One region of the Arvimicrobium flavum genome, then DNA from elsewhere that is predicted to be linked to it. Evidence: predicted binding sites of a transcription regulator. Region 1 holds the regulator's gene; each other region holds the start of a gene.
The links. Region 1 encodes HrcA, which represses chaperone genes, less so after heat shock. Its sites were predicted from a motif close to GTTAGCACTCNCNNNNNGNGAGTGCTAAC; they were not measured.
Positions count from the first base shown of each region.

Region 2: PD284_RS23755 (co-chaperone GroES) is a predicted target of HrcA. The motif match lies at 2,709-2,737, and genes of this name have one in related genera.
Region 3: groES (co-chaperone GroES) is a predicted target of HrcA. The motif match lies at 3,435-3,463, and genes of this name have one in related genera.

Region 1 covers NZ_JAQGPN010000001.1:4,750,191-4,757,398, reverse strand. The annotation lists gene PD284_RS22945 (GGDEF domain-containing protein) at 1-59, shown strand, start outside; gene PD284_RS22940 (trimeric intracellular cation channel family protein) at 92-724, opposite strand; gene grpE (nucleotide exchange factor GrpE) at 848-1,435, opposite strand; gene hrcA (heat-inducible transcriptional repressor HrcA) at 1,606-2,676, opposite strand; gene rph (ribonuclease PH) at 2,839-3,555, shown strand; gene PD284_RS22920 (VOC family protein) at 3,677-4,087, shown strand; gene rdgB (RdgB/HAM1 family non-canonical purine NTP pyrophosphatase) at 4,088-4,735, shown strand; gene hemW (radical SAM family heme chaperone HemW) at 4,732-5,901, shown strand; gene PD284_RS22905 (EamA family transporter) at 5,947-6,381, shown strand; gene PD284_RS22900 (hypothetical protein) at 6,416-6,616, opposite strand; gene PD284_RS22895 (penicillin-binding protein activator) at 6,695-7,208, opposite strand, start outside.
Region 2 covers NZ_JAQGPN010000002.1:78,577-85,784, forward strand. The annotation lists gene PD284_RS23725 (hypothetical protein) at 1-590, opposite strand, end outside; partial or broken gene PD284_RS23730 (alpha-crystallin domain-containing protein) at 851-1,032, opposite strand; gene PD284_RS23735 (hypothetical protein) at 1,264-1,479, shown strand; gene PD284_RS23740 (DUF982 domain-containing protein) at 1,608-1,928, shown strand; gene PD284_RS23745 (usg protein) at 1,912-2,190, opposite strand; gene PD284_RS23750 (hypothetical protein) at 2,215-2,553, opposite strand; gene PD284_RS23755 (co-chaperone GroES) at 2,892-3,206, shown strand; gene groL (chaperonin GroEL) at 3,265-4,893, shown strand; gene PD284_RS23765 (hypothetical protein) at 4,959-5,183, shown strand; gene PD284_RS23770 (DUF982 domain-containing protein) at 5,610-5,894, opposite strand; gene PD284_RS23775 (DUF982 domain-containing protein) at 5,916-6,221, opposite strand; gene PD284_RS23780 (hypothetical protein) at 6,767-7,036, shown strand; gene PD284_RS23785 (hypothetical protein) at 7,066-7,208, opposite strand, start outside.
Region 3 covers NZ_JAQGPN010000001.1:4,248,266-4,255,473, forward strand. The annotation lists gene PD284_RS20585 (OsmC family protein) at 1-251, shown strand, start outside; gene PD284_RS20590 (TRAP transporter substrate-binding protein) at 280-1,416, shown strand; gene PD284_RS20595 (TRAP transporter small permease) at 1,423-1,887, shown strand; gene PD284_RS20600 (TRAP transporter large permease) at 1,887-3,191, shown strand; gene groES (co-chaperone GroES) at 3,521-3,817, shown strand; gene groL (chaperonin GroEL) at 3,894-5,537, shown strand; gene PD284_RS20615 (M15 family metallopeptidase) at 5,670-6,491, opposite strand; partial or broken gene PD284_RS20620 (TSUP family transporter) at 6,760-6,942, shown strand; gene PD284_RS20625 (DUF2239 family protein) at 7,183-7,208, opposite strand, start outside.

The DNA of each region.
Region 1 (7,208 bases):
CCAAGAAGAGCGGCCGCAACCGCGCCATCCTCGACACCGATGCCAAGGTGGCCGCCTGAGCCTACGGGCAGGCGGCGGACAAGCCGGTCCTTTAAGGGATGTCCTTGGGCGGCCGGCCTGGTCGGCTCTTGTAGACTGGAAGGCGCCAGTGGAACTTCAGCGCCCCGCCGCGCACCGCAAAGGCAACGATGAACCCCGCCACCGCGGAGAGGTTCATCGGCGCGCCGGCGATCTCGATGATGGTGTAGGTCGCAGCGCCGGCCAATGCGGCGGTGACGTAGATCTCGCGACTGAGGAGGACGGAGGGTTCGCTGGCCAGAAGATCGCGCAGCACGCCTCCGAAAGCGGCGGTCAGCATGCCGGTGATCATGGCGACCGGCGCCGAGCCCGTGATCGTCAGCCCCTTCTGCGCTCCCATCACCGAGAAGGCGGCGAGGCCCACGGCGTCGAGCCAGAGCAGCAGCTTGTAGCGCGACTCGACGCGGTGCGCGGAGAAGTAGACCATCAGCGTGACGGCCAGGCAGATCCATATGTAGTCGGTATTGCCGATCCAGAAGACCGGGACGCCGAGGATCAGATCGCGGACCGTGCCGCCGCCGGTCGCCGTGGCGCTGGCCAGGAACAGGAAGCCGATGATGTCGAGCTGCTTGCGCGACGCGGCAAGCGCGCCGGTGGCGGCGAACACCGCCACGCCGGCATAGTCGAGGATCTGGATGAGGAGCATGGGTCTAGGGGACTGAAAGAGTAGGGGAGTAGGGAGAAACAATATACCCTACCAGCCCGCCTGCAATCCGACGCCGGGCCAAGGCACTCGGAAACCTTGTTGCCCTACTCCCTTCTTCCCTTATTACGCGTCCTTTTCCGCCTGCTCGTTCACCGGTCCCGGCTCGGGCTTGGCGTCGTTGGCTGGCGCATGCTTGGGGCCGCCGCTCGACACGCCGACCATGGCCGGCCGCAGCACGCGCTCGCCGATCGAATAGCCGGGCTGGACGACCTGCAGCACGGTGCCCGTCGGAACCCCCGGGTTGGGGATCTCGAACATGGCCTGGTGGAAGTTCGGGTCGAACTTCTCGCCTTCCGGCGCAAGCTTCTTAACGCCGTGGCGCTCGAGCGCGGCCAGCATGGCACGTTCGGTGACCTCTACGCCCTCTACGAGCGCTGTCAGGCCCGCATCGTTTGCCTCGGCGGGCACGGCCTCGATGGCGCGGCGCAGATTGTCCGACACCGACAGCATGTCGCGCGCGAAATTGGCGATGGCGTAGGCGCGGGCGTCCTGGACGTCACGCGCCGTGCGGCGGCGAAGATTCTCCATTTCCGCGGCGGAGCGAAGCACGCGGTCCTTGAGCTCCTCGTTTTCCTTCATCAGGCGCGTCAGCACCTCGAAATCGCCTTCATCCGGCGCTTCGACGTTCACGGTCTCCGACGTATCCAGCATGTCTTCAACCGAGCCGTTTTCCTTGGGGATGTCGTTCATTGGATTTCCGTTGGTCTTGGGGGCCACGAAGTTGCGCCCGATATCGAGCTTCGGAGTCCAAAAATCAAGGCTCGAGGCGGCTTTGCCAGACGTCACGCGCCGGGCAGAGCGATGTGGACGCCTGAATGCAGCTAACGCAGCATCCGGCTGATCAGTTGCGCGGTATAGTCTACCATCGGCACGATGCGGGCATAGTTGAGCCGGGTCGGCCCGATGACGCCGAGCGCGCCCACGACGCGGGCATCCTTGTCGCGATAGGGCGCGACCACCAGCGACGAGCCGGACAGCGAGAACAGCTTGTTCTCAGAGCCGATGAAGATGCGCACGCCCGAGCCGCTTTCGGCAAGGTCGAGAAGCTGGATCAAACCGTCTTTCGTCTCCAGATCGTCGAACAGATGCTTGAGCAGTTCCAGATCGGCTTGCGCGGTCACGTTCTCGAGCAGGTTCGCGCGCCCGCGCACGATCAGCCGCGCCGGCAGGCCGCTTTCCGCGCCCGCCCAGATCGCCAGCCCTTTCTCGACCAGGGCCTGCGACAGCGTGTCGAGCGCTTGCCGCGTCTCGTCCTTCAGGCGCTCGATCTCCGTCCGCGCCTCGGCCAGCGTTCGCCCCCGGATGTGGGCGTTGAGGAAATTCGACGCTTCGTGCAACTGGGACGTGGTCACGCCGGGCGAAAGCTCGACCACACGGTTCTCCACGTCGCCGCTCTGCGACACCAGCACGGCCAGCGCCCGGGAGGGCTCCAGCTGGATGAACTCGATATGCTTGAGCGGCATCTCGTTCTTGGCGGTCAGCACCACCCCGGCGCCGCGCGACAGCCCGGAAAGCATCTGGCTGGCCTCGGTCAGCATGTGCTCTACCGAGGCGCCGCTGCCCGACGCCTTCATCTGAGCCTCGATGGCGCGCCGCTCCTCCTCGGTCAGGTCGCCAAGCTCCATGAAGGCGTCGACAAAGAAGCGCAGCCCCTTCTGGGTCGGCAGTCGCCCCGCCGAAATATGGGGTGCGTAGACGAGCCCGAGATGTTCGAGATCGCTCATCACGTTGCGCACGGTGGCCGGCGACAGCGTGGACGGCAGCAGCCGCGACAGGTTGCGCGAGCCGACCGGTTCGCCATCGCGCAGATACGAATCGACGATGCGGCGGAATATGTCTCGCGAGCGCAGGTCGAGCGTCTGCAGGGTCGGATCGGTGATCGGCTTGGTCATCGCAGCAAGGAACCTTCAGGCGTCAAGATATAGACCGCGCCGCGCCGAACTCAACATCACGCCCGGCCGTCTTGTGGCGACAGATGGCTTTTCCTTTGCGTAGGGCTCGCCCTGCCGGTAAAAGCCGGCCACGAATCCCGACCAGCGACAGCAGAGAGCCGAATGCGCCCCTCCAAACGCCAGCCCGACGAGATGCGGGCAATTTCCTTCGAACGCAACGTGTCCAAGCACGCCGAAGGCTCATGCCTCGTCAAGTTCGGCGACACGCACGTGCTCTGCACCGCGAGCCTCGAAGAAAAGGTGCCGAACTGGATGCGCAATTCCGGGCGGGGCTGGGTCACGGCCGAATACGGCATGCTGCCCCGCGCGACGGGCGATCGGATGCGGCGCGAGGCCTCGGCGGGCAAGCAGGGCGGCCGTACGCTCGAGATCCAGCGCCTGATCGGCCGCAGCCTGCGCGCCGTGGTGGACCTCCAGGCGCTGGGCGAGCGGCAGATCACGGTCGACTGCGATGTCATCCAGGCCGACGGCGGCACGCGCACCGCGGCCATCACCGGCGGCTGGGTGGCGCTTCACGACTGCCTGCGCTGGATGGAGGCGCGTCAGATGATCGCGGTTTCGAAAGTCCTGAAGGACCACGTGGCCGCCATTTCCTGCGGCATCCACAACGGCCGGCCGGTGATCGACCTCGACTATCTGGAGGATTCCTCGGCTGGCACGGACGCCAATTTCGTCATGACCGGCAAGGGCGGCATCGTGGAAGTCCAAGGAACGGCGGAAGGCGAGCCGTTCACCGAGGAGCAGTTCGGCGAGCTGATGTCCCTTGCCAGAAACGGCATCCGGCGGCTGGTCAGCCTCCAGCAGATGGCGGTCGGCTAAGGGAGTACCTTGCGATGTGGTCTTGCTCCCTCCCGTTCGGCCGCCTCGCGGCCGCCGGCTTTCCGCTGGTGGGAAGAGGGGGCGAGCATCGCAGTCGCGCCGAAAGCGCCAAGGTCCGCTCATGACCCCTTCCGCCGTCCTTGAAACCGCCCTCTACGTCACCGACCTTGTCGCGGCAGAGGCGTTTTACGCAGACGTGCTTGATCTCAGCCGAATTTCGGCGGTTCCGGGCCGTCACGCATTCTTCCGCTGCGGGCAGGGCGTCCTGCTTCTCTTCAACGCCGAGGCGACCAGGAACCCACCGCCGCCGGACGCCAAGCTGCCGGTGCCGCCGCATGGAACTGCCGGGCAAGGCCATCTCTGCTTCTCGGCCACGGCCGACGAGATCGGCCGCTGGAAGTCGCGGCTGGAATCACTCAACATCGCGATTGAAGCCGATTTCGAGTGGCCGAACGGCGGCCGTTCAATCTATTTCCGCGATCCATCCGGCAATTCGATCGAGTTCGCCGAACCGCGTATCTGGGGTCTTTGAATGCGTGATCTGAACGGGCAAACCCTGGTCGTTGCGAGCCACAACTCAGGCAAGCTGCGCGAATTCGCCGATCTGCTGGCGCCCTTCGGCATCGAAACGAAATCGGCGAAGGAGTTCGGCCTGCCCGAGCCCGAGGAGACAGGCACCACCTTCGAGCAGAATGCCTACATCAAGGCGTTCGCCGCCGCTCAGGCCACCGGCCTTCCGGCCATGTCGGACGATTCCGGCCTCGTCGTCGACGCCCTTGATGGCCAACCCGGCGTTTACACGGCCAACTGGGCTGAAAAGCCGGACGGCACGCGCGATTTCATGATGGCGATGGAGAAGACGGAAAAACTGCTTCAGGAGAAGGGCGCGACCGAGCCCGGGCAGCGCGCCGGCCGCTTCGTCGCCGTCATCTGCCTGGCCTGGCCCGACGGAGAGGCCGAGTATTTCCGTGGCGCTGCGGAGGGCCACCTCGTCTGGCCGCCGCGCGGCGAAAAAGGCTTTGGGTACGACCCGGTCTTCCTGCCGCTCGGCCACGTCCGCACTTTTGGCGAAATGAGCGCCGAGGAAAAGCACGGGTGGAAGCCGGGCCAGGCGGAAGCCCTTTCGCATCGCGCCCGCGCCTTCCAAAAGCTTGCGCGCGCGCGCCTCGGTTCGGCGTGAGGAGGATCGTTCCGATAGATCGGGATCCGGGCTTCGGGATCTACGTCCATTGGCCATTCTGCGCGGCCAAGTGCCCGTATTGCGACTTCAACAGCCATGTACGCCATCAGGGCGTCGACCAGGAGCGCTACGCCAAGGCGTTCATTGCCGAACTGGCCGACCGTCGCGAACGCACCGGCCCCCGCACCGTCACCAGCATCTTCATCGGCGGCGGCACGCCCTCGCTGATGAAGCCTGAAACGGTCGGCGCGATCCTGGAGGCCGTCGCCGCCAACTGGACCGTGCCCGACGGTATTGAGGTGACGCTCGAGGCCAACCCCTCTTCCGTGGAGGCCGAGCGCTTCCGCGGCTACCGTGCCGCCGGCGTCAACCGCGTTTCGTTGGGTGTCCAGGCGCTCAACGATGCGGACCTGCGCTTTCTCGGCCGCCTGCACAATGTGGAGGAGGCGTTGAAGGCGATCGGGCTGGCCCGCGAGATATTCCCGCGGCTCTCCTTCGACCTCATCTACGCGCGCCCCGGCCAGACCTGCGACGCCTGGGCGGCCGAACTGGAAACCGCCATCGGCTACGCCGTCGACCACCTCTCGCTCTACCAGCTCACCATCGAGGAGGGCACGCGCTTCCACGCCCTCCACGCGGCCGGAAAATTCGTCCTCCCGGACGCCGAGGCGGCGGCCGATCTCTATGAGATGACGCAGGAGGTCACTGCCGCCCACGGCCTGCCCGCCTACGAGATCTCGAACCATGCGAAGCCGGGCTGCGAGAGCCGCCACAACCTGACCTACTGGCGCTACGGCGAATATGTCGGAGTCGGGCCCGGCGCCCACGGCCGCTACGTCGAGGGTGGCAAAAGGGTGGTCACCTTCACCGAAAAGTTCCCTGAAGCGTGGCTCAATCTCGTCGAATCAAAGGGCCAGGGCCTGACCGGCGGCGAAGTGCTGACGCGCTCGGAAGAGGCCGACGAGTTCCTGATGATGGGGCTGAGGCTGGTCGAAGGCATCGACCTGACGCGCTACGAGGCGCTGTCGGGCCAGTTGCTGTCGTCGCGCCGCATGGCGATCCTCCAGGAAGAAGGCCTGATCGCGCCGGTCGGCAATTCCGGCCTGCGCGCCACCGCCGCCGGCATGGTGGTGCTCGACGCGCTTGTGGCAGACCTTGCGCGGTAGGCAGCCGAGCGCGAGTGTATTGCTTTCACCATAGAGGGGCGTCGCTTGGCCGATTTAACGTCATCATGGCTGTTCTGGGCGCTGCTGTCGGCGATTTTCGCGGCCCTGACGGCGATTTTCGCCAAGGTAGGCGTCCACGACATCGATTCCGACTATGCGACCCTGATCCGCACCGTCGTGATCTTTGGGGTGCTGGCGGCGTTGCTCGCGGCAACCGGCCGGCTGCAGGTCCCGACCGCGATCCCGGGCAACACCTACCTGTTCCTCGTCCTGTCCGGGCTGGCGACGGGCGCGTCCTGGGTCTGCTATTTCCGCGCGCTCAAGCTCGGCGACGCCGCACAGGTCGCGCCGATCGACAAGCTGAGCGTCGTCCTCGTGGCTGTATTCGGCGTGGTCTTCCTCGGTGAGCGCCTGACACTGGTGAACTGGATCGGGGTGATGCTGATCGGCGGCGGCGCTATCCTGGTTGCACAGCGCTGACACATCGGCGCCTTCGCGGGTTTCATCGCATTCGTCAGGATGACGTTTCTGGCCGCTCGCCCGACGATGCGTGCCGGCGTGCCGGTCTTGCCGGGCCGGGCTCCGCTGTTTGGCTGGCCGCCGGCTTTCTTCGCGGCTGCCGTTTGGCCCGCGTCCTTTGGGCGTTTTCGATTCCGATCTCGGTCTTTGGATCGAAATACGGCGCAAAGCTATCCTGGATCTCCAGTTCGCCCATGTGTTCCTCCGAAGGAGAGAACAACCGCCTGGCAACCGGGATGTTCCTCGGCTTCAAGAAAATTGACCGAAAGGCGGGTCAGGCGCCGCTAAAACTCGTGGGCGACGGGCTCACCACCTTGCGCTGCCCTCCGGGAAGCACTTCGTACACGGTATAGGCGCGCTGGTTTGAGCCGTCCGAGCCGAAGCGGAACACGCCGCCGTAGCCCGTGAAGCCGGAGCGGGCCTCGATCACCGCGGGTGTGAAGCCTACAGGTCCATGCAGCCTCACGATGCCTACCGCCAGCGCCACGCTGTCATAGCTAAGCACCGCGTTGGTCGACGGCTCGGCGCCGAACTTCTGTGCATAGCGCGCCTTGAACTCGCCGAGCTTCTGCTGGTCGGTGTCTGCAAACCAGGCACCGGTCAAAGTAGGGTCGCCAAGCACTGCGCTGCTCCAGAGCCCGGTTCCGAGCAGTTTCTTGCCGCTCAGGTCGACGCCGTTCGAGCGCAGCGCGGCAGCGACTGCGCTCGGGCTGTTGCCGCCGTCCGGGATGAAGATCGCCTGCGCCTCGCCGGCCTTGGCGGCGATGTTGGAGGCCGCGGTCTGCACC
Region 2 (7,208 bases), on a different contig from region 1:
CGCGGGGCCTTGGGAATGGCGGTGTTGAGATCGGTGTCGATGCCCTCGGCCTTCAGCGTCTGCAGCTGCTGGGCGGCGGTGCGCTCGAGCTGGTCGACGCGGGCGCGCATGTCGTCGATCGGCTGCCAGGCGTAGAGCTTGGCGTCGACGGTGGCGAGGTCGAGCTTCTTGCCGATGTCCCAGCCGCTGGCGTCGTGGTCGCCGATGGCGATGCCGAGATGGCCGCCGATCTGGCCGAGCTTTTCCTTCATCTCGGCGTTGAAGGAATTGCTGTTGGGCGCGTTCTGCCCGAGCAGGCCGAAGTCGAGGTCCTGGTTGTTGAGCTCGATGGTGACTTCGACCAGCGAGCCGTAGAGCGTGAGCACCTCGCGCTCGCTGCCTTCGAAGACGACCTTGGTGTAGTTGTCGCCGAGCCAGTTTTCGACGTCGGCGTGCTGCAGCTGGTTGGCTTTGGCGGCGTGCGGATCGTCGCGCTGGATCGGGTCGGCGCTGAACGGCGTGTGCTTGCCGTCGATGACCATGCCGACGAGGCGGCCGCCGCCGGTCATTTCGAAGTTCTCGTCGAGGCCGACGGTCGCCAGCGTCTTCACCCACAACTACATCGAGGTCGGCCGCATCAACCGTTTCTCTCGACAAGACGGCCGTCTGCGTTCTCGATCGCGACGAGACGCTCATCTGGCAGGGCAAAGTGGGTAGCGAGCCCGGCCCGCTGATCGACAAGCTAAGCCTCTGGCAGGCCGACCTCGATCTTGTCGGACTTGAAGCCTGCCCGCCGTCGGAATGGCTGCACCATCATCTGACCGAGGCCGGCCTTCCGGTTGCCTGTGTCGAGACGCGCCATGGCTTGCCCGTCCTGGCCGATGCCCGCCACCGCCATGGTGATGCGGTAGGCGTCCTCGCCGGTCCTGGCGATGTCGTAGGGCGGCCAGTTGTCAGCGTTCGGCGTCCGGCTGGCGTCTCGAGCAGGTCGAAAACGCGATCGAAGCCGATGCTCGACCGATAGAGCGGGGAAAAGTCGAATGCAGTTCTCATAGCCATATCCTCCATTGCTGAGCAACATGGGTACGAGGAGCGCCAAGGATACGACGCTCCTTGACCTTGCCGACCCCTGAGGACCCCGGCAAAATCGATCTGGGAATTCGCTTTCCGCGCGTCAAGAGGTCAGCGCCGGAACGTCCTTCGCTGATGCGCATTGTCTTGAGGTCGCCAGCCGGATTTGTGTTCCGACGGCATCTTCCAGATTGGACATGAACGGAAGCAGCCATGCCGATGACGCGGGAAGAGATCGTATCCGTCCTTGGGCCGACCGACGAAACGCTCGTCGCCCACATCCTGTCTACCGGCGCGTCCTTCAAGGAACTGCGGGAAGCTGGGGCCTGGCTCAACGAGGACGAGGCGCTGATGGGCGAAGGACGGCCGCTGCCGGACACGCGCGTCGCGGCACTGATCGACCTGCTGGACGCCGACGAGGACGATTGAGCGCCTGTGTCGGAGTGGGCTATTGCGGCCTTGATGTTCCGGAGAAGGTGCCCATCTCCACGAGAGATGCGTGTCGCTGACGCTGTCCGATTGCTTGCTCGCAAAAGACGTCAAAAACGGAGAAAGTGATGAACGACGTTCGGTTTCCCGAACCTGTAACCCTCGAATTTCCCACTGCCTCGCGCAATGTCGCCAGCAGTTTCGAGGCGCTGGAGTGCCTGGACCAGCAGTGGCCCGAATGGGCGCGCGGACGGAGCTGGCGCGCGGCGGAACGCGCCTGCCGCGATGCGCTCGACGGATGGCGCAGCGCGCGCGACGCGCGCAAGGCGTTTCTCAAGGCAGCGAGACGGGCCGGACTGGTGTCGTCGAAAGTACTGTCTCGCAAGTCGAACCCGGCACCGTTAATCGGCGGCCTGCGGCCCGACATGAGCTTCAGTGGATGGCAATGACGCCGTCGACGGCGCGCCATTCCGACGGCTCGATGAGACGATGGTGGGCGACGCGCACGGAGTGCAGCGCGCCCTCCAGTTCGCGCTTCCAGTAGCCGAGGAATCCCTTCAATTCCGGAAAATGCGGTGCCAGATCGTATTCCTGCCAGACATAGAGTTGCAGCAGGCTCGGGTGGTCGGGAAGATGATAGTGGATTTCGGCCGTGGTCAGGCCGTAGCCCTCCATCTGCAGGCGGAATTCCCGGCTGACCGCAGTGACCATATGCGTCTCCTCTGCCTTGGGTCTTCATGCATCCAGACGGTCGAAACTGGGCCGTCGATCACCCGAACGCGATGGGACAGCCGCCTTGTCGAGCCGACATAGCGCGTCCATGATCTGGTCGAAGGAGACCGGCTGTCCGGCCCCCGGCGGTGGGCGCAGCGCCGGAACGGATTCCGCCGCGCAGGCATCCGAGGCCCAGGACGAAAGGATCGCGCGCTTCTCCTGAATATCGAGCGTGTCGTCCTTCAGCACGTCATCAGGATGCCTGAAATGCTTCGCCGGCGACAGCAGTCGGTCAAGCGCGAGATCGGATGTTTCGGGAACAAGAGAAGGAATGATCGGCGAGAGCGTTTGTCGGTCCATCTTGGTCCTCCGTCTTTCCAAAAAGCTCCTTTGTGCAGGCTTCGGTTTCACCGCCCCGCCTGCGGCATGGGTTCGGATAATCTTGTTCGACCGGGCGGAAAATTCAAGCGGGAAATGCACGGGCCTCGATCCGATTAGTCGTATGTTTTCATCGCTCTAGCACTTCATCGGTGCGAGTGCCAAAAAATTTTGCCGGGCCTCTTGAAACCGGAAAATCGCAAAATTAGCTCGATATGCGTACGCGATGCCATAAGGGTCGCGGCGCCCCACATCGGCCCTATATTGCCGGTCCGGTGTGGAGGAACCTCAAAAATCTGTTTGTCCTGAAGGAGAACGATATGACGTTCCGTCCATTGCACGACCGTGTCCTGGTCCGCCGCATCGAGGTCGACGAAAAAACGGCCGGCGGGATCATCATTCCCGATACCGCCAAGGAAAAGCCGCAGGAGGGCGAGGTCATTGCCGTCGGCCCCGGCGCGCGCGACGAGGCCGGCAAGCTCGTGGAACTCGACGTCAAGGCCGGCGACCGCATCCTGTTCGGCAAATGGTCCGGCACCGAAATCAAGCTGAACGGCGAGGACCTGCTCATCATGAAGGAAAGCGACGTGATGGGCGTGATCGAAAATGCCACGACGCTGAAGAAAGCGGCCTGACCGGCGCGAACCCATTATCAACCAGTCAACGAAAGCTGCCTATCAAAGGAGTGATCCAATGGCTGCCAAGGAAGTGAAGTTCCATTCCGACGCGCGCGAGCGCATGCTGCGCGGCGTCGACATTCTCGCCAATGCCGTGAAGGTGACGCTTGGCCCCAAGGGCCGGAACGTCGTCATCGACAAGTCGTTCGGCGCGCCCCGCATCACCAAGGACGGCGTCACCGTCGCCAAGGAGATCGAGCTTGAGGACAAGTTCGAGAACATGGGCGCTCAAATGGTGCGCGAGGTCGCCTCCAAGACCAACGACCTTGCCGGCGACGGCACCACGACCGCAACCGTTCTCGCCCAGGCCATCGTCCGGGAAGGGGCCAAGGCCGTCGCCTCCGGCATGAACCCGATGGACCTGAAGCGCGGCATCGACAAGGCGGTCGACGCCGTGGTGGCCGAGCTGAAGGCCAATGCCCGCAAGATCACGAAGAACGACGAGATCGCCCAGGTCGGAACCATCTCGGCCAACGGCGATGCCGAGATCGGGCGTTTCCTGGCCGAGGCGATGCAGAAGGTCGGCAACGAGGGCGTCATCACCGTCGAGGAGGCCAAGACCGCCGACACCGAGCTGGAAGTCGTCGAAGGCATGCAGTTCGACCGCGGCTATCTCAGCCCGTACTTCATCACCAACCAGGACAAGATGCGCGTCGAACTGGAAGAGCCTTATTTGCTCATCCACGAGAAGAAGCTCGGCAATCTCCAGGCCATGCTTCCCGTGCTCGAGGCCGTGGTGCAGTCGGGCAAGCCGCTGCTCATCATCGCCGAGGATGTCGAGGGCGAAGCGCTGGCCACGCTGGTCGTCAACAAGCTGCGCGGCGGCCTCAAGGTTGCCGCCGTCAAGGCGCCCGGCTTCGGCGATCGCCGCAAGGCGATGCTGGAGGACATCGCCATCCTCACTGGCGGTACGGCGATCAGCGAGGATCTCGGCATCAAGCTGGAGAACGTCACGCTCAACATGCTCGGCCGCGCCAAGAAGGTGGTGATCGAGAAGGAGAATACTACCATCGTCGACGGTGCCGGCCGCAAGGAAGAAATCCAGGGTCGTGTTGCGCAGATCAAGGCCCAGATCGAGGAGACCAACTCCGACTACGACCGCGAGAAGCTGCAGGAGCGGCTCGCTAAGCTGGCCGGCGGCGTTGCCGTCATCCGCGTAGGCGGCGCGACCGAGGTCGAGGTCAAGGAAAAGAAGGACCGCGTCGACGACGCGCTGCACGCCACCCGTGCCGCGGTCGAGGAAGGCATCCTGCCGGGCGGCGGCGTCGCGCTGCTGAGGGCGGTCAAGGCACTCGACACGCTTGCGGCCGACAACGTCGACCAGAATTACGGCATCGACATCGTCCGCCGCGCCATCGAGGCCCCTGCCCGGCAGATCGCCGAGAACGCCGGCGCGGAAGGCTCGATCATCGTCGGCAAGCTGCGCGAGAAGACCGACTTTGCCTGGGGCTGGAACGCCCAGACCGGCGAATATGGCGACCTCTACAAGCAGGGCGTCATCGATCCCGCCAAGGTCGTGCGCACCGCGCTGCAGGACGCCGCTTCAGTCGCTGGCCTGCTGGTCACCACCGAGGCGATGGTGGCCGAAAAGCCGAAGAAGGAAACCGCGCCCGCGCTGCCTGCCGGCGCTGGCATGGACTTCTGACGTCCTGACAAACGGCCCGCTCCCGCTGTCGGGAGCGGGCTTTTCGTAGATAGCCCGGGGGTGCCATGAACAAGATGACCAGCGTCGGACCCGTTCCGACGCCGACCCATTCGCCGAGCGAGTTCCTCGCCTATGAAACGGAGTGCCGCAGCGCCTTGAAGCCGCTGCTGACGGGCCTGCTGGACATGGCCGAATCCGCTGGCTGGAACCGACGCACCGCGGCGTCGACGCTGATGTTCCTCGCGGCGCAACATGTGTCTGCGGTATCGCAAGCATCCAAGGCGGGATGAAACTAGATCGGTTCTCGCCGATTACACTCGGGGATGGAAGGCAACGCTCCTGACGAGGAGGGCGTAATGCCTTTTTGTTTTTCAAAGGGGGCAATCGAGGGCCGGAACGATGCAGCAATACCTGGATCACAAACTCGAATGTCCCTGTTGCGGCACGATCCGATTGCGCATTCCCGTCGGTGTCACCGACTCCACCGAAATCAAATGCGATGACTGCGGCCTGCGTCTGGGAAGCCGGGCGAGCTACAGGACGACTTTGCAAAGCAAGGCGGCCATGACGGTGTCTTTTGGCTGTCAAGAGGCAGGATCAAACGGATCGACTGAAAGACTCGCCCACCGCATTATCACCGAGGCAACGTTCTGGACGCGCGTTCCGTAAGAGAGGGAGCGGCGGCAGCATAGCCGCCGCCCTGGGTCGCTTGTTGATTAGACGCGCAACGGTTTCTCTGTGTTTCTGATGGACGGTATCATCCCGTCTTCGACTAGGATGTCTTTCTTCCTGGCGAACTGCACGAGAATGCCGCGCGCGGTCTCTGCGTCGATCTCGCCGGCTAGTGCTGCTTTACAGGCGCGGATCACCGCCCTTTGCTCCGGGCTGTTTCCACACCAGTCTACGACGAACTGGTAGGCATCCACGACGGAGTTCAGCTGGCGCGGAAAGCCAAGCCCGACCCACACCCGCACAGGCTTTTCGAAAGGCTGGGAAAGCATCGCTTCCTCCCTCCGAAACGGTCAGGTGGCGACACCGCCAATCTCGCCGGTTTTCGCCCCGGCCGTCCAGGGCATCGCCGCAGAGACATCCTCGAGGATTTTCGCCGAACGGGCAAAGCCGACAAACGCATCGCGCGCTGCCTTCAGCGGGACAAGGCCATCGAACGCGCGATGGCACGCCCGTGTCGCCGTTTCATAGATCACGCCGCGGCGGTGCTTGGGCCACTCGTGGAGAAAGTCGCAGGCATCCTCAAGACAGGCGATCTCCTGGATGAGGCCCTCCGTGGCCCTCACGAATACGGGACTTTCGAATGTTCTCTCGCTCATTGAAACCTCCAATGGTTGAACGATTTCAGCTGGTTGAGGTTGATCACCCCGGCAATTGGCGGTGACCAAAGGAAATATGTGAAGGCCGATTTTCGGCGTCAAGATCATGCGAGGACGGTCGGACACAATTGACAGGCGGGTCGCGGCACTTGCGATCAATCAGCTGTTGGCAGTGATGTCAGCGTCCGGATACGATCAGACCAAGTCGGCTTATCGCAAACCGAAGCACGTGTTTCAGCCACGCGCCTCATTGCACTCCGGTACGGGGCGCGACATGCGTACCGGTATGGTCCAGCCGGCGCTTACGCTTCGCCGGCGCGCTCGCCCCCGTTCTTTCCAACCTATCGCCCGCTGAAGCCTGGAGAATCGAGGCGCTGGCGCACCTACTCTATTCGGGCTCCGCCTGGGAGGTCCTGAAGGATTACGGCGGTCTCAACGGTGCCCAAGCCGGAGAGGCCGCCTCTTGAGCGCTCGATACGATCTTGTCCGCGGTCGCCTCGGGTTCAATGCCGCGGGCATGACATGGAAAGCCAAGGAGAATGGCAATGAGCATAAATGTCACCATCATGCATGAAGGCGAGACCCGCTGGGTCGTCGCCGACCGCATCCGCTTCCTGGGCGGTCTTGCCGATTTTGCGATGTCTGCTTCTGGGCAGAGGCAAAGTTTGTCTCTATGGCCGACATTGGGGGGCGCGTTGCCGCCGAAGCTCGTTCACTCGGTGGAGGTCAGCTTTCTCGACGGAGCCGTCCGAAACCTTCCCGACCGCTTCCCACCACTTCTCCGCGTTGGCGGACATCGCCAGATTGGCGCTTGACGATCAGGTACCGATTACAGAAGGGATCGTCACCTCTGGCCGAAACCCGCGGCGCGGGGTTCGGGGCGCCGCAGGCGCCTAGAGCCCGGCCCGGCGCAGGCCGGGCGCGCCCCTGTCCATGGGGGAGACGAAAGCTGGAAAAGACAGAGGAGGGCCCGGCCAGGACGCCGGC
Region 3 (7,208 bases), 500 kb from region 1:
TCGCGGCGAGCGTGCGCATCGCAGCGCGAAACAAAGGCCTCGATCGCCTCGGTTCGCTGGACGTGGAGGTCGAGGCGATCAAGGCCGAGGACCAGCCCTCGCGGCTCGGGACGTTCGTGGCGAGCGTCCGCTTCCGCGACGAAATCGACGAAGCCGTCAAGCGCGATCTCGTCGAAGCCGCCGAACACATCTGCACCATCAGCAACACGCTGCGAGCCGGTGACACCATCATCGTCGGCAAGCACGACTGACCCTACCTGTCCATTCTGGAGAGATTTGATGAAACGCATTCTGATGACGATCGCGCTATCCCTTCTGGCCGCTCCCGCCAGCGCCTTTACCGTCGAGGACTGGCTGACGCACAAGGCTCCCGAGGCCGAACCGAAGATGGAATATTCCGGTGATCCGGTATCGCTGAAGTTCTCGTCGCCGAATCCGGCTGCATCACTGGTCCCCTCCGTGTGGAGCAGGGGTTTTACCTGGCTCAAGGAAGCGACCGGCGGCAAGCTGGCGATCGAGGAGTTTCACGGCGGTACGCTGCACGCCGCCCCCGACGGATGGCGCGCGGTGCGCAACCGCGTCACCGACTATGCCGCCTGCTACACGTCCTATGAAGGCAGCGGCTTTACCCTGCACAAGGCTTTCGAGCTGCCTTTCGTCACCCCGTCGAACCCGGTCGTAGCGACGCGCATCATCCAGGAGCTTGCGCCGAAGTATTTCGTGCCGGAGTGGGAAGAGCGCGGGGTGCTCTACGGCTACACGGTCATCGCCGGCGTCTCCGACATCATGAGCAAGAAGCCGATCCGCACTCCGGAGGACCTGCGCGGACTGCGCGTCATTGCCCAGGGCTTTCCACCGGAAGCCGCCGAAGCGCTCGGCATCACGACGCTCAACATCCCCTTCCCCGAAATCTACACCGCCTTTCAGCAGGGCGTCGCCGACGCCGTGATCTGGGTCGACCCCGGCTTCGTACCGTTCAAGATCTACGAGCTGGCCAAGTACCATACGTCCCTCGGCCTCACCGCCCAGCACATCGACACCTGCATCAACCGCGACGCCTATGCGGACCTGCCGGCTGAACTGAAGCCGGTGTTCGCGCAGTTCCAGCAGAACATCGCCCATGCGGTCAGCCAGCGCCTCGGTGTCGAGTTCCGCCAGCAGGCGCTCAAGACCTACACCGACAACGGCGTCGAACTGATCCAGCCGAACGACCAGGAGAAGCAGGCCTGGCGCACGGTGCTGCAGCCGGTGCTCGACAAGTGGATCGAAACCAACGAGGCGGCCGGACTTCCCGCCAAGGCACTTATCGAGGACGTCCGCCGGCTTGAGGCCCAATACGGAGACGCCAGCGCGGAGAAGATCTTCGAGCTCACCGTGCAATCGCCCGTCAACGGGCTGCTGCCTGCCGCGAACTGAGGTTCCATGCGCCGTCTCATCGCAGCCTTCGACGGCTGGGTCGTCTATCTCCTGCTGCCGGCGCTGGTGCTGTTGGTGTCGGCGGATGTCGTGCTTCGCTATTTCCTCAACATTCCGCTGCGCTGGGGAAACGACGTCAAGGAATTGATGCTGCTCGTCATCGTCGTGGCCGGCCTCCCGATGGTCAGCCTCGAAGATCAGCACATCCGCGTCGGCCTGCTTGACCGCTTCTTCCAGGGTCGGATCGGACGGCTGTGGACGGTGGCGCGCCACGCGCTCACCGGCCTGGCGGCCCTGGCCGTCGCCTACGCCGCAGTGCGGCTGGCGATGGACATGTCGAAATACGGGGACGGCGCCGAAATGATAGACATCCCCTTCTGGCCGTTCGCCGCCTTCGTTGCGGCTGCCGCCCTCGTGTCGTGCGTTGCGGAATTCATCCGCGCCGCGGACTCCCTGCGCAGGACACCCTGATGGAACCCCTCACACTCGGCATCGTCGTGATGGCGGCCATGCTGGTCGTCGTCGTCATCGGAATGCCGATCGGCTATGCGCTGCTCGGCGCCGGCGTGATCGGCTATGCGGTGCTGTCGGGGCCTTCCCAGGCGTTGACGCAGATCGGGCTTGTCCTCTGGGACAATGGTACCAACTTCCTGTTCATCGCCGTCCCGCTCTTCATCCTGATGGGCCAGATTATCTTCCACTCCGGCCTGGCCGAAGACATCTTCGCGCTGGCGCAGCGCGGGACACGCAGGCTGCCCGGCGGCCTCGGCGTCTCCACCATCCTCGCCTCCGCCGGCTTTGGCGCGGTGACAGGCTCCAGCGTGGCCGCCGTCGCCACCATGGGCAACATCGCCGTGCCACAGATGATCAAGCACGGCTATTCCGACAAGCTGGCCGCCGCGTCCGTCGCCAGCGCCGCAACGCTCGCAATCATCATCCCGCCGAGCATCCCGCTGGTCATCTACGGCGTCTGGAGCGAAACCTCCATCGGCGCGCTGTTCATCGCCGGGATCGTTCCCGGCATCGTGCTGACGATTTTCTACGCGCTGACGGTGATGGTGCAACGCCGCCAATACCCGCCGACGTCCGCCATCGTCGACAGGCTGAAGCAGGAAGACATGCCAATGTCGCGCCTGCTTGTGGCGGCGCTGTCGATCGCGCTGATCTTCTTGCTCGTGATCGGCGGCATCTATGTCGGCATCTTCACGCCGACCGAAGCATCGGGCGTCGGCGTGCTTGGCGTCTTCGTCATTTCCGTCGTGGCTCGGCGGCTGACGGCTGAGGCCCTACGCGCCGCGCTGAAGGAAACTGTCCGCACCACCGCCGCCATATTCCTCATCCTCACCGGCGGCGTCATCCTCTCGCGCTTCCTGGTGCAGACGCGCCTGACCGATGCGGTGGTGAGCCTGGTCGCAGGTCTCGACGCTTCGCCGCAGGCGATCCTGATCGCGCTCGCACTCATGTATCTGCTGCTCGGCGCCATCATGGACACTTTCGGCATGCTCATCCTGACGCTGCCCCTGGTGCTGCCGATCACGATTGCGATCGGCTACGATCCCATCTGGACCGGCATCTACCTGACCGTGCTCATGGAAATCGCCATGTTGACGCCGCCGATCGGGTTGAACGTCTTCGTGCTGGAGAGAGTGACCGGCGTTCCGGCGCAGCGGGTCTTCGCCGGGGTCTGGCCCTTCGTCGCCGCCTCGCTGCTGCTCGTGCTGATCCTGATCTACTTCCCTGCGCTGGCGACCTGGCTGCCGCAGACCATGCAGTAGGCCAGCCTTTTGCCGCCAGGCGTCAAGGCTGCGGACGGGCGGCGTTCTTCGAGGGAGGGGTGCGTCTAGCAGTCGCCGCGGGCTTCTGCATCGGGCTATTTGAAATGCCTGGCACGGCTTCCTACCTGAACGGATCCGCGAAAATCCATCCAGCTCTCCGCAGTTCGAAACCGGGGAAAATTCCCCCCGCCGCGACTGCCGTCTCCTTGACAGAAATCCCCCTACCAACTATCTCAGCGCGGCGTTAGCACTCTCCCTGCGTGAGTGCTAACGGCCGGGCTCCGCCCGGCGCAAACGAATTTCATCATCCGCTTCGAGGATACTCCAAAATGGCAAAGACGAAGTTCCGCCCGCTTCATGACCGTGTGGTCGTCCGTCGGGTCGAATCCGAAGAGAAGACCAAAGGTGGGATCATCATCCCGGACACCGCCAAGGAGAAGCCGCAGGAAGGCGAGATCATCGCCGTCGGCTCCGGCGCCCGTGACGAGAACGGCAAGATCGTCCCGCTGGACGTCAAAGCCGGCGACCGCATCCTGTTCGGCAAGTGGTCGGGCACCGAAGTGAAGCTCGATGGCGAAGACCTTCTGATCATGAAGGAATCCGACATCATGGGCATCATCGGCTGAGCCGAAGACGCTTTCCTCAACAATCCGACATCCGGGCCGCGGATAAATCCCAGGCCCAGCCCAGGAGCTAGGAAATATGGCTGCTAAAGACGTAAAATTCTCCCGCGACGCCCGCGAGCGCATGCTGAACGGCGTCAACATCCTCGCCGACGCGGTGAAGGTCACGCTCGGCCCGAAGGGTCGTAACGTCGTCATCGACAAGTCGTTCGGCGCCCCGCGCATCACCAAGGACGGCGTCACCGTCGCCAAGGAGATCGAGCTCGCCGACAAGTTCGAGAACATGGGCGCCCAGCTCGTTCGCGAAGTCGCTTCGAAGACCAACGACATCGCCGGCGACGGCACCACCACCGCGACCGTCCTGACCCAGGCAATCGTGCAGGAAGGCCACAAGTCGGTTGCCGCCGGCATGAACCCGATGGACCTGAAGCGCGGTATCGACCTCGCCGTTTCGGAAGTCATCGCGGCTCTCTCGAAGTCCGCCAAGAAGATCAAGACCTCCGACGAAGTCGCGCAGGTCGGCACCATCTCGGCCAACGGCGACGAGTCGGTCGGCAAGATGATCGCCGAGGCGATGCAGAAGGTCGGCAACGAGGGCGTCATCACCGTCGAGGAAGCCAAGACCGCCGAGACCGAGCTTGAAGTCGTCGAGGGCATGCAGTTCGACCGCGGCTACCTGTCGCCGTACTTCATCACCAACCCCGAGAAGATGGTTGCCGAGCTCGAGGACGCCTACATCCTCCTCCACGAGAAGAAGCTCTCCAACCTCCAGGCCATGCTGCCGGTCCTCGAAGCCGTCGTGCAGACCTCCAAGCCGCTCCTCATCATCTCGGAAGACGTCGAAGGCGAGGCTCTGGCCACGCTCGTCGTCAACAAGCTGCGTGGCGGCCTGAAGATCGCCGCCGTCAAGGCTCCGGGCTTCGGCGACCGCCGCAAGGCCATGCTCGAGGATCTCGCCATCCTGACGGGCGGCCAGGTGATCTCGGAAGACCTCGGCATCAAGCTCGAGAACGTCGGCCTCAACATGCTCGGCCGCGCCAAGCGGGTGTCGATCTCCAAGGAGAACACCACCATCGTCGACGGCGCCGGCAAGAAGTCCGAGATCCAGGGCCGCGTCGCCCAGATCAAGTCGCAGATCGAGGAGACCACCTCGGACTACGACAAGGAGAAGCTGCAGGAGCGTCTGGCCAAGCTCGCTGGCGGCGTCGCGGTGATCCGCGTCGGCGGCGCGACCGAGGTCGAGGTCAAGGAGAAGAAGGACCGCGTTGACGACGCCCTCAACGCGACCCGCGCGGCCGTCGAGGAAGGCATCGTCCCGGGCGGCGGCGTCGCCCTGCTGCGCGCCTCCTCCGCGATCAAGGCTGCCGGCGTGAATGCCGACCAGGCTGCCGGCATCAACATCGTGCGTCGTGCGCTGCAGGCTCCGTGCCGTCAGATCGCCGCCAACGCCGGTGCGGAAGCTTCGATCGTGGCTGGCAAGATCCTCGAGAACAAGGGCGCGACCTTCGGTTACAACGCCCAGACCGGTGAGTATGGCGACATGATCACCATGGGCATCGTGGACCCGGTCAAGGTCGTCCGCACCGCCCTGCAGGACGCGGCTTCTGTCGCCGGACTGCTGGTCACCACCGAGGCCATGATCGCCGAGTCCCCGAAGAAGGACGCCCCGATGCCGGCAATGCCGGGCGGCGGCATGGGCGGCATGGGCGGCATGGACTTCTAAGTCCATCCTCGGGCATGACCCGAGGATCGCCGACCAAGGCAAGCTTCAAGGAAGGGCGGCAGCGATGCCGCCCTTTTTCTTTGGCCGCCCTCGCCCGAGCGTCTCGGGCCGGAAGCCGCCCCGCACCGTCGCCTACAGCATCTCCTTCGCCACCTCGAAATGCATGCCGTCCCGGGTGCCGAAATGGCCGCCCCAGTAGAAGCCGTTGGCGTGGCCGATCTCCACCATGTCGCGCAGGCAGCCGCGATCGCCCATCAGCGCCGGGACCGTCTTGCGCATGTTCCAGTGCGCATTGATGTCGAAGGCGGTGCCCCAGGCGTGGTTGGAGAGGTTCGCCACGGTGGCCGAGGTCGAGCCCCGCTTCAGCCTCAGATTGAACGAGCCGTCGAAGGTGAGGATGCGGTCCACGAGACCGGCGGCCTCCCAGTCGGCGAACAATTTCCTCAGCCTGTCCATGTGCTTCTTGTGGAAGCGGATCCTGCCATCCGTCTTGACGACGCCGCTGCCGGTCGGCACCACGCAGTCCCGCAGCTGGGGGATGTCGACGGCGGAGATATTGGCCGCCTCGAAGTTGTTGGTCACCTTGATATGCTCGGGATTGCCCGGCCTCGGGGCGTGCACGAAGCTGATGGTTCCGCACTTCGCCTGCATGGTGGCCCCGTCCGGCGAACTGAGCCCGGTTGGCCTCCTCGGCCAGTTTACCCCGCTCTTCGACGGGTGCGTGTCGAAATCCGGTGGCGCAAAGCCGCGATCCGCGGAAATGGCGAAGCACTGGTCATCGAATACCGGCGCTGCCGGGAGCCCGAAGCGGTTGCGGAAGCGCAGCACCTCGGCTTTTGTGTTGCCGCCGAAGGAGCCATCGAGAACCAGCGTCGACGACAATTCGCGGTTGAGATAGTCTTGCAACCGGCGCACGTCGTTTCCGAATGCGCCCACACCGAGCACGAGTGCCATTCCCACCTCCCTGTTGACGGCATGCCGACGCAGTGCGTCAGGCGCTCGCGATGTGCAGGGTCAGATCCGGCCCGCTCCGACAGACATTCCAAGGCGCGCCGCTGTGCGCGGCCCTCAACCGGCAGACCACCTTTGGTTGCTTGAGCGCGCTTCAATTCAATCATAAGTAGCGTCCCTTGACAATATTCAACCTTTGGATGTCCTCCTTCCCTACCCGACCGCATTTGATTCAGGATGGTGGTCAGGATCCCATGGCACGCCGCGCACGTTCGGCGTCACGCCGGCGCAGGCGTGCGCCTCCTTGCAGGCGGCCGAGCTGTTCACCACGGCCCCGTCGGGCAGTCCCCATCTCTACCATTGCAACATCGACTGGAACCTGTGTTGGCGCCTAATGCCGGCGGGCGTCGCCGGCGGATGCCTCGGCGCGTTCGTGCTGACTTCCATCGACGGCTCGTCGCCGTCAAAAAAGTTCCGTCGATGCGGAACCTTTCGCAAAGAGCCACGTTCTGTTCATGTCAGGGCAATCTCGAAGAGCAATCCGACAGATCAGCCAGACAAAAAGCGCCTCCTGCACGCATACGCGGTGCGGGAGGCGTTTTTCGTTTCCGGCGCCAGGTTGCAGTTTGGCTCCCGGTCGCCAGCAGCGCCGCGGAACGGGACACTGCCCGCTATGGCCGTGCGGGGCTTCCTGTCAAATATCGCCGTTTTCCCAAGCCA